2 linked regions of the Roseisolibacter agri genome follow. The protein of the gene in region 1 interacts with the protein of each later gene in a pairwise test. Links are inferred from orthologs where the notes say so. Each region holds a gene or a part of one and is shown on either strand. Other genes may lie near its edges.

Region 1 (4,515 bases):
CTGGTGGCAAGGGAGAACTGGGCCACGCGGTTCCCGCCGGGCGTGGCACGCACCTCAGGATCGCTGCCGAGGTTTCCGATCAACGTCACCTTGTTCAAGCTTCTGCTCACGATATCCTCCCGGTTGAGTAAGGTCCGACCTCGTACAGCACCTCGTACAGCGCACGGTACCGGCGTCTCGTCGCCAGGCCCGCATCCAATCTACGCACGCCGGGTCCGTTCGACGCCCCCGGCCGTGTCCTGCCCGCGCGGCGCCGCCAGCTCGCAGCGCAGCACCAGCGCGTCCTCCACGGGCTCGCGGTAGTATCGCTTCCGCCGCCCGAGCTCGATGAAGCCGCGCGACGCGTAGAGCCGCCGCGCGACCGCGTTCGACTCGCGCACCTCCAGGAACATGTGCCCGACGCCGCGCCGGCGTCCCTCGGCCAGCGCGGCGTCCAGGAGGCGCGCGCCGACGCCCGTGCCGCGCGCCGACGGCGCGACCGCGATGTTCGCCACCTCGCCCTCGTCCAGCACGTACCATGCGACCAGGTAGCCCACGGGCGCGCTCGCGCCGGGCGCGCTGCCCGCATCCGCGACGAGGAAGAAGACGTCCCCGTTCCGCGCCAGCGTCGCGAACGAGTCGCGCGACCACGGATCGCTGAACGCGAGCCGCTCGATCGCGGCGATCGCGTCCACGTCGGCCAGGGTCGCGCGCCGCAGGCGGACCGTCGGCGCCGACGCGTCGCGCGCGGCGAGGTCGCGCATCGCGCTCACGGCAGCAGCGCGCCCACGGCGTCCGCCGGCAGCGCGCGCCCGTGCTGCGCCTCCCACTTCACCTGCGCCTCCGCCTTGCGGCCGTAGTCCGGCTCCCAGAGGGCGAGATCCACCGGCGCGAGGGCGAGCGCCGCCGCGTCGCCCACGCGGCGCTCGTCGAGCGCGAGCGCGAAGCCCGCGACGCCGCGCGCCGTGGCGGTCGCCGCGTTCGCGTCGAGCACCCCACGCGCATGATGCGTCGCGACGAGTCCGTCGACCGCGTCGCCCCCGTGCACACCGAGGAAGTCGTAGCCGACGACGCGCGGCGCGTGCCCCGACGCCTCCAGCGTCACGAGCGCCGCGTACCGCTCGCCGCGCATCGCGTCGAGCGTCACGAGCCAGCGGCCGTCGTGGGGCGCGGTCGACGCGGCCGCGAGCGCGAGCGACGGCGCGGCCACCAGCGCGCAGTCCCACACCGTCGCCAGCCCCTTGGCGATGGCGCCCGCGATGCGCAGGCTGGTGAAGCTCCCCGGGCCGCCGCCGCACACGATCGCGGCCAACGCGCCGGCCGGCACGCCCGCGTCGTCCAGCGCGGCCGCGACCGCGGGCATCAGCCGCTCCTCGTCGGCGCCACGCATGGCCGCCGTCCGCTCGGCCACCACCACGCCGGCGCGCAGCACCGCGACGCTCGCGGCGGCGGTGCTCGCGTCGAGCGCGAGGATCGCGTCGTCCGGGCGATTCGACCGGGACATGCGCGTCACCCGGCGAGCAGCAGGCGCCGCGACGCGTCGCCCGGCAGGTGCTCGAGGTCGAGCGGGACGTGTCCGGGCAGGCGGTCGCCCGCGCGCTCCGGCCACTCCACCAGCACCAGCGCGTGCGCGCCCATCACGTCGTCCCACCCGATGTTCTCGAGGTCGCGCACGTCTTCCAGACGATAGAGATCGAGGTGGTAGACGGGCCCGCGCGGCGACGCGTACTCGTGCACCAGCGCGTACGTCGGGCTCGTGACCTCACCCGTCACGCCGTAGCCGCGGCAGATCGCCTGCACGAGCGTGGTCTTCCCCGCCCCGAGGTCGCCCGCGAGCGTGACGACCATCGGCGCGTGGGCCGCGCGCCCGAAGCGCACGCCCCACGCGTCCAGCTCGTCGCGCGTCAGCGCGAGCCGGCTGCGCCCCGCCAGCGGCGGCACGCGCGGGCCGTGATGCCCGCTCGGCGACGTGAACCCGGCGTCCACGTCAGCGCTCCGCGCGCAGCGAGGCCAGCCCGCCGCCGCGGCTGCCGCCGGCCGCCGCCGACGCGCCGCCCATGCGCGCCTTCACCTCGAACAGCTGGTCGCGCAGGCGCGCCGCCTGCTCGAAGTCGAGCGCCTTCGCGGCCTCCTTCATCTCCGCCTCCAGCTCCGCGATGAGGGTGGCCGGATCCTTCGTGTCGTAGCCCGGCGCGCGCTCCGCCACCTTCGCGGCCGCCTTCTTCTTGCCGCCGCGGCCGCGGCCCTTCTCGTCCTGCTCCTCCTCGCGCTCCTCGCGGGCGTCGGCCACGCGCGTCACGAAGCGCACGTGCTCGATGCTCTTCGCCACGGTGAAGGGCGTGATGCCGTGCTCCTCGTTGTGCCGCATCTGCGTCTCGCGGCGCCGCGCCGTCTCGTCGAGGCAGCGCTGCATCGAGCCGGTGACGCGGTCCGCGTAGAAGATCGCGCGGCCGTTCACGTTGCGGGCGGCGCGGCCCACGGTCTGGATCAGCGAGCGGTCGCTGCGCAGGAAGCCCTCCTGGTCCGCGTCGAGGATGGCCACCAGCGACACCTCGGGCATGTCGAGCCCCTCGCGCAGCAGGTTGATGCCCACCAGCACGTCGAACTCGCCCAGCCGCAGCCCGCGCACGATCTCGACGCGCTCAATCGCGTCGATGTCGGAGTGCATGTACTTCACGCGCACGCCGACCTGCTGCAGGTAGTCGGTGAGGTCCTCGGACATGCGCTTGGTGAGCGTCGTGACCAGCACGCGCTCGCCGCGCCGCTCGCGGATGCGGATCTCGTTCAGCAGGTCGTCGACCTGGCCCTTCACCGGGCGGATCTCGATCTCGGGGTCGATGAGCCCCGTCGGGCGGATCACCTGCTCGACGACGACGCCCTCGGACAGCTCGAGCTCCAGCTCACCCGGCGTCGCCGACACGGCGACCATGCGCGGCGTCAGCGCCAGGAACTCGTCGAAGATCAGCGGGCGGTTGTCGAGCGCGCTCGGCAGCCGGAAGCCGTAGTCGACGAGCGTCAGCTTGCGCGCGCGGTCGCCGTTGTACATGCCGCGGATCTGCGGCAGCGTGACGTGGCTCTCGTCCACCACCACGAGGAAGTCCTCGGGGAAGTAGTCGAAGAGGCACGCCGGGCGCTCGCCGCCCTCGCGGCCCGAGAGGTGGCGCGAGTAGTTCTCGATGCCCGCACACGTCCCGATCTCGAGCATCATCTCGATGTCGAAGTTCGTGCGCTGCTCCAGCCGCTGCGCCTCCAGCAGCTTCCCCTCGTTGCGCATCACCGCGAGGCGCTCCTCGAGCTCCGCGCGGATCGCCTTCACCGCGCGCTCCAGGCTGGGGCGGTTGGTGATGAAGTGCTTGGCGGGGTAGATGGCCGACTTCTCGAGCGTCGCGATCGTCTCGCCGGTGAGCGCGTTGATCTTGGAGATGCGCTCGATCTCGTCGCCCCACAGCTCCACGCGCACGCCCTGCTCCTCGTAGGCCGGCAGGATCTCGACGGTGTCGCCGCGCACGCGGAAGGTGCCGCGCTCGAACGCGACGTCGTTGCGGCTGTACTGGATGGCCACCAGCTGCCGCAGGATCTCGTCGCGCGCGACCTTCTGGCCGCGCTGCAGCTCGACCATGCGCGCCTTGTACTCGACCGGATCGCCGAGGCCGTAGATCGCGCTCACCGTGGAGACGATGATGACGTCCTCGCGCTCCATCAGCGACGACGTGGCGCGCAGCCGCAGCCGGTCGATGTCCTCGTTGATCGACGCGTCCTTCTCGATGTACGTGTCGCTCGACGGGACGTACGCCTCGGGCTGGTAGTAGTCGTAGTACGAGATGAAGTACTCGACCGCGTTCGTCGGGAAGAAGCTCTTGAGCTCCCCGTACAGCTGCGCCGCCAGCGTCTTGTTGTGCGACAGCACGAGCGTCGGGCGCCCGTGGTTCGCGATGACGTGGGCCATCGTCATCGTCTTGCCCGAGCCCGTGACGCCCAGGAGCGTCTGGAAGCGGTCGCCGCGGGCGAGGCCGGCGGTCAGCTCCTTGATGGCGCGGGGCTGGTCCCCCGCGGGGGCGAACGGGGCCTGCACGTGGAACTCGGCGCGGTCGGTCATGCGAGCAATCTAACCTCCCCTGCCGGTTTCCGTTCGGTGGACCTGCGCGGGCCCCGCCCGCGGGCGCTGGCGCTACTGGAGACGCGGGTACTCGGGCCGGGCGCCGCCGCCTCCCGCCGACGGTGCGGCGGGCTGGCGGGCGGGCGGCGCGGTCGGCTGGCCGGCCGCCGGCTGCGCCCCGGCCGGTGGCAGGGGAGGCATGTGCCGCGCCGCGCGGCGCACGAACACCGCCCCGGCGACGGCGGCCAGCAGGGCGACGCCGAGCGCGACGAGGGCCCGCGCGGGCGGCGCGGCGGCGGGACGGGACTCCGAGCGCACGTCACTCATCGGAGACGTCCAGCCGCTCGCGGCGGGCCACCTCGCCGATCCCCTTCACCCGCCGGATGACGCGGATGATCTTCTGCAGGTGGGTGAGGTTCTCGACCTCCACCACCACCGAG
Region 2 (4,242 bases), on another replicon or contig:
TCGCGGAGAACCTCCCCGCCGCGACGGCGATCGCCATCGGCGACGACGGCGCGTTCTACGTCGCGATCAACGGGAACGTCGCCGGCCGCGGACAGGTGCTGCGCATCGTGCCCTGAGCTTCCGACGCCACCGCATGCACGAGGGGCCCGCATCGCGCGATGCGGGCCCCTCGTGCGTCACGCGCGACAGCCGCTGCGGCGTCAGCCCGCCTTGCGCTTGCGCAGCGCCGGCAGCAGCGGCCGCAGGTAGTGGCCCGTGTGGCTGGCGTCGATCTGGGCGACCGTCTCGGGCGTGCCCGCGGCGACGATCTGTCCGCCGCGCGTGCCGCCCTCGGGCCCGAGGTCGATCACCCAGTCCGCCGTCTTGATGACGTCCAGCGAGTGCTCGATCACGAGCACCGTGTTTCCGCGGTCGACCAGGCGGTGCAGGACGTCGAGCAGCAGGCGCACGTCCTCGAAGTGCAGGCCCGTAGTGGGCTCGTCGAGGATGTAGAGCGTGCGGCCCGTGTCGCGCTTCGACAGCTCGGTCGCCAGCTTCACGCGCTGCGCCTCGCCGCCCGAGAGCGTCGTCGCGCTCTGCCCCAGGTGGATGTAGCCGAGCCCCACGTCGCGCAGCGTCTCGAGCTTCTGCGCGATGCGCGGCTGGTTCTCGAAGATCCCGCACGCGTCCTCGACGGTCAGGTCGAGCACGTCGGCGATGGAGAGCCCGCGGAAGCGCACCTCCAGCGTCTCGCGGTTGAAGCGCTTCCCCTTGCAGACGTCGCACGGCACGAAGACGTCGGGGAGGAAGTGCATCTCGATCTTCACCAGGCCGTCGCCCTGGCACGCCTCGCAGCGCCCGCCCTTCACGTTGAACGAGAAGCGCCCCGGCCCGTAGCCGCGGATCTTCGCCTCGGGCATCTCGGCGAACAGCTCGCGGATGGGCGTGAACAGCCCGGTGTACGTCGCCGGGTTGGAGCGCGGCGTGCGGCCGATCGGGCTCTGGTCGATGTCGATGACCTTGTCGATGTGCTCCAGCCCGACGATCCGGTCGTGCACGCCCGGGATCGTGCGCGCGCGGTAGAAGTGCCGCGCCAGCGCGCGATGCAGGATGTCCTCGACGAGCGTGGACTTCCCGGAGCCGGACACGCCGGTCACCGACACGAAGCAGCCGAGCGGGATCTCGAAGTCGACGCCACGCAGGTTGTGCTCGCGCGCGTTCTCGACGCGGATCACGCGCTGCGCGTCGCGCGGGCGGCGCTCCGGCCGCACCGGGATCTCGCGCTTCCCGTTCAGGTACTGCGCGGTCACCGACTTCGGGTTGCGCAGCACCTCCTTCACGGTGCCGGCCGCGATCACCTCGCCGCCGTGCTTCCCCGCCCCGGGCCCGAGGTCGATCAGGTGGTCCGCCTCGCGCATCGTCTCCTCGTCGTGCTCGACGACGATGACGGTGTTGCCGAGGTCGCGCAGCTGCTTCAGCGTCGCCAGCAGGCGCCCGTTGTCGCGCTGGTGCAGCCCGATCGACGGCTCGTCGAGGATGTACAGCACGCCCACCAGCCGCGACCCGATCTGCGTCGCCAGTCGGATGCGCTGCGCCTCGCCGCCCGACAGCGACTCGGCCGAGCGGTTGAGCGTCAGGTAGTCGAGCCCCACGTCGACGAGGAACGAGAGGCGCTCGCGCACCTCCTTGAGGATCGGGCCCGCGATCTCGGGGTCGAGCCCCGGCCGCCCGTCGCCGCGCACCGGCACCGACGCGAAGAAGTCGCGCGCGGCCGAGATCGACTGCTCGACGACCTCGCCGATGTTGAAGCCGTTCACGGTGACCGCGAGCGACTCGGGCTTCAGGCGGCGCCCCGCGCACGAGGAGCACGGCGTCGCCACCATGTACTCCTCCAGCTCCATGCGGATCGCGTCGCTCGAGGTCTCCTCGTAGCGGCGCTGCACGTTGCGGAGGATGCCCTCCCACTGCACCTCGGTCGTCGTCGCGGCCTTCGCGGCCGTGCGTCCCTTCGCCGCCGTCTTGCGCGCGGGTGCGGGCGCGTCGCCCGCGCCGTGCAGCAGCGCGTGCTGCACGCGCGCGGGCAGCTTCCCCCACTCGGTGTTGAGGTTGAAGTCGAGCGCCTTCGCGAGCCCCGGCAGGATCACCTTCTTCAGGTAGCCGTCCGGCTCACCCCACGGCAGCACCACGCCCTCGAGGATGCTGATGCTCGGATCGCCGAGGACCAGCTGCGCGCTGACTTCCTTGCGCGTGCCCAGGCCGCCGCACGACGGGCAGGCGCCGAACGGGGAGTTGAACGAGAACTGCCGCGGCTCCAGCTCCGGCAGCGAGATGCCGCACACCGGGCAGCCGTAGCGCTCCGAGAACAGGTGCACGTCGGGCTGCGCGCCCTCGGCCGAATACTCGACGACCTCCACGAGCCCGTCGGCGAGCCGCAGCGCGGTCTCGAGCGAGTCGGTCAGGCGGCCGCGATCCTCGGCGCGCACCACCAGGCGGTCGACGACGACCGAGATGCTGTGGTTCTGGCGCTTGTTGAGCTTCGGCGGATCGGCGAGCTCGATCAGCTCCCCGTCGACGACGGCGCGCACGAAGCCCTGCTTGCGCGCGCCCTCGAACAGCTCGCGGAACTCGCCCTTGCGGCCCTGCACGAGCGGCGCGCGGATCTCGAGCCGCGTCCCCTCCTCCCACGTCAGCACCGTCTCGGCGATCTGGACGGGGCTCTGGCGCTGCACGGCGCGCCCGCAGTTGGGGCAGTGCGGCGTACCGGCGCGCGCGTACAGCAGGCGCAGGTAGTCGTAGATCTCGGTGACCGTGCCGACCGTCGAGCGCGGGTTGTTGCCCGTGTTCTTCTGCTCGATCGAGATCGCCGGCGAGAGCCCCTCGATGACGTCGACGTCGGGCTTCTCCATCAGCCCGAGGAACTGGCGCGCGTAGGCCGAGAGCGACTCCACGTAGCGCCGCTGCCCCTCGGCGTAGATGGTGTCGAAGGCGAGCGACGACTTCCCGGAGCCCGACAAGCCCGTGATGACGGTGAGCTTGTCGCGCGGGATGGTGACGTCGACGTTCTTGAGGTTGTGCGCGCGCGCGCCGCGCACGATCAGGGCTTCTTCTGCCATAACCTGCGTAAGCTCACCGCCCGGCGGGCTCCAGACAAGCGGCGGGATCGGGGAATCTTCGGGCGGCCGCGAGAAGTGCCCGTAGCGATGGATCGGCCCACCGGCGAGGTTGCCGACGAGCGCGTGCCCGCAGGCTTCCCGTCCCCGCCGCCGCCATGCCCGACGCCACCGTCGTGGTCCTCACGACCCTCGCCTCCGAGGAGGAGGCGGTCCCGTTCGTCCGGACCCTGCTCGACCTGCGGCTGATCGCCTGCGGGACGATCCTCCCGCCGGCGCGGTCGTTCTACCGGTGGGAGGGGAAGATGGCCGACGAGCGTGAGGTCGTCGTGCTGCTGAAGACGCGGCGCGAGCGGCTCGACGGGCTCAAGGAGGCGTTCGACCGCCTGCACCCGTACGACACGCCCGAGCTGCTGGCGCTCCCGGTGCACGCGGGGCTGCCACGCTACCTCGGCTGGATCGCGGCGGAGGCGACGGGCGAGAACGCCGGCGCGAGCTGAGTGGACGGCTCGCCCGCAGTCAGGGTGTGGTGCGTGCGCCACGTTGCACCTTCGATGAACGATGTGTAACGTGGCGCCGCGACCGACCCCGGCGCCCTCAGGCCGGGACCGTCTACCCACGCCACCCGTCCCATGTCGAGATCGTCCGCCGTGCTCCGGAGCGCCGCCCTCGCCCTCGGTGCGATCACGCTCCTGAGCGCGCGCGATGCCGCCGCCCAGTTCACCGGCATCGCCACCAACGGAAGCGCCGCCGTCCTGGACGGCGGCAGCACGCTCCAGCTGACGCCGAACCTGGGCAGTCAGGCCGGCTCCGCCTTCTTCACGACGCCGCTCGCGCTCGACGCCGGCACCGCCTTCACGGCGGGCTTCCGCGTGTCGCTCCAGGGCACGCCGACCCAGGCGGACGGCATCGCGCTCGTCCTGCAGAGCGACCCGCGCGGGACGGCCGCGCTGGGCGCTGGCGGCGGTGCGATCGGCTACTCCAGCTCGGGCGCGATCACGCCGAGCGTCGCCCTGACCCTCCAGACGTACTTCAACAACGATCTCGCGATCGGCACCAACGGCCAGATCGGCAACATCGCGAGCACGCAGATGGGCAACCTCGGCAGCCGGTCGAGCAACATCTTCGACGTCGTGCTGAGCTATGGCGGTGG

The links.
Region 2: the proteins of uvrB (region 1) and uvrA interact in binary tests that used the Escherichia coli proteins (3 or more experiments, as listed by UniProt). The link is inferred for Roseisolibacter agri from one-to-one orthologs.

The regions. Positions count from the first base shown.
Region 1 is NZ_BRXS01000006.1:412,337-416,851, forward strand. What follows is about bases 1,522-4,515. They hold uvrB (excinuclease ABC subunit UvrB), read right to left. Parts: upstream 4,076-4,515; coding sequence 1,967-4,075; downstream 1,522-1,966. Other genes in these bases: tsaE (tRNA (adenosine(37)-N6)-threonylcarbamoyltransferase complex ATPase subunit type 1 TsaE), read right to left, coding at 1,522-1,965; rosag_RS20235 (hypothetical protein), read right to left, coding at 4,148-4,402; rosag_RS20240 (RelA/SpoT family protein), read right to left, coding at 4,395-4,515. In the rest of the region: rosag_RS20210 (single-stranded DNA-binding protein), read right to left, coding at 1-110; rimI (ribosomal protein S18-alanine N-acetyltransferase), read right to left, coding at 201-743; tRNA (adenosine(37)-N6)-threonylcarbamoyltransferase complex dimerization subunit type 1 TsaB, read right to left, coding at 749-1,483; more of tsaE, read right to left, coding at 1,489-1,521. UniProt on the Escherichia coli protein: The UvrABC repair system catalyzes the recognition and processing of DNA lesions. A damage recognition complex composed of 2 UvrA and 2 UvrB subunits scans DNA for abnormalities.
Region 2 is NZ_BRXS01000004.1:197,959-202,200, reverse strand. What follows is about bases 1-3,482. They hold uvrA (excinuclease ABC subunit UvrA), read right to left. Parts: upstream 3,093-3,482; coding sequence 201-3,092; downstream 1-200. Other genes in these bases: cutA (divalent-cation tolerance protein CutA), read left to right, coding at 3,248-3,482; rosag_RS13020 (ScyD/ScyE family protein), read left to right, coding at 1-116. In the rest of the region: more of cutA, read left to right, coding at 3,483-3,589; rosag_RS13005 (PEP-CTERM sorting domain-containing protein), read left to right, coding at 3,722-4,242. UniProt on the Escherichia coli protein: The UvrABC repair system catalyzes the recognition and processing of DNA lesions. UvrA is an ATPase and a DNA-binding protein. A damage recognition complex composed of 2 UvrA and 2 UvrB subunits scans DNA for abnormalities.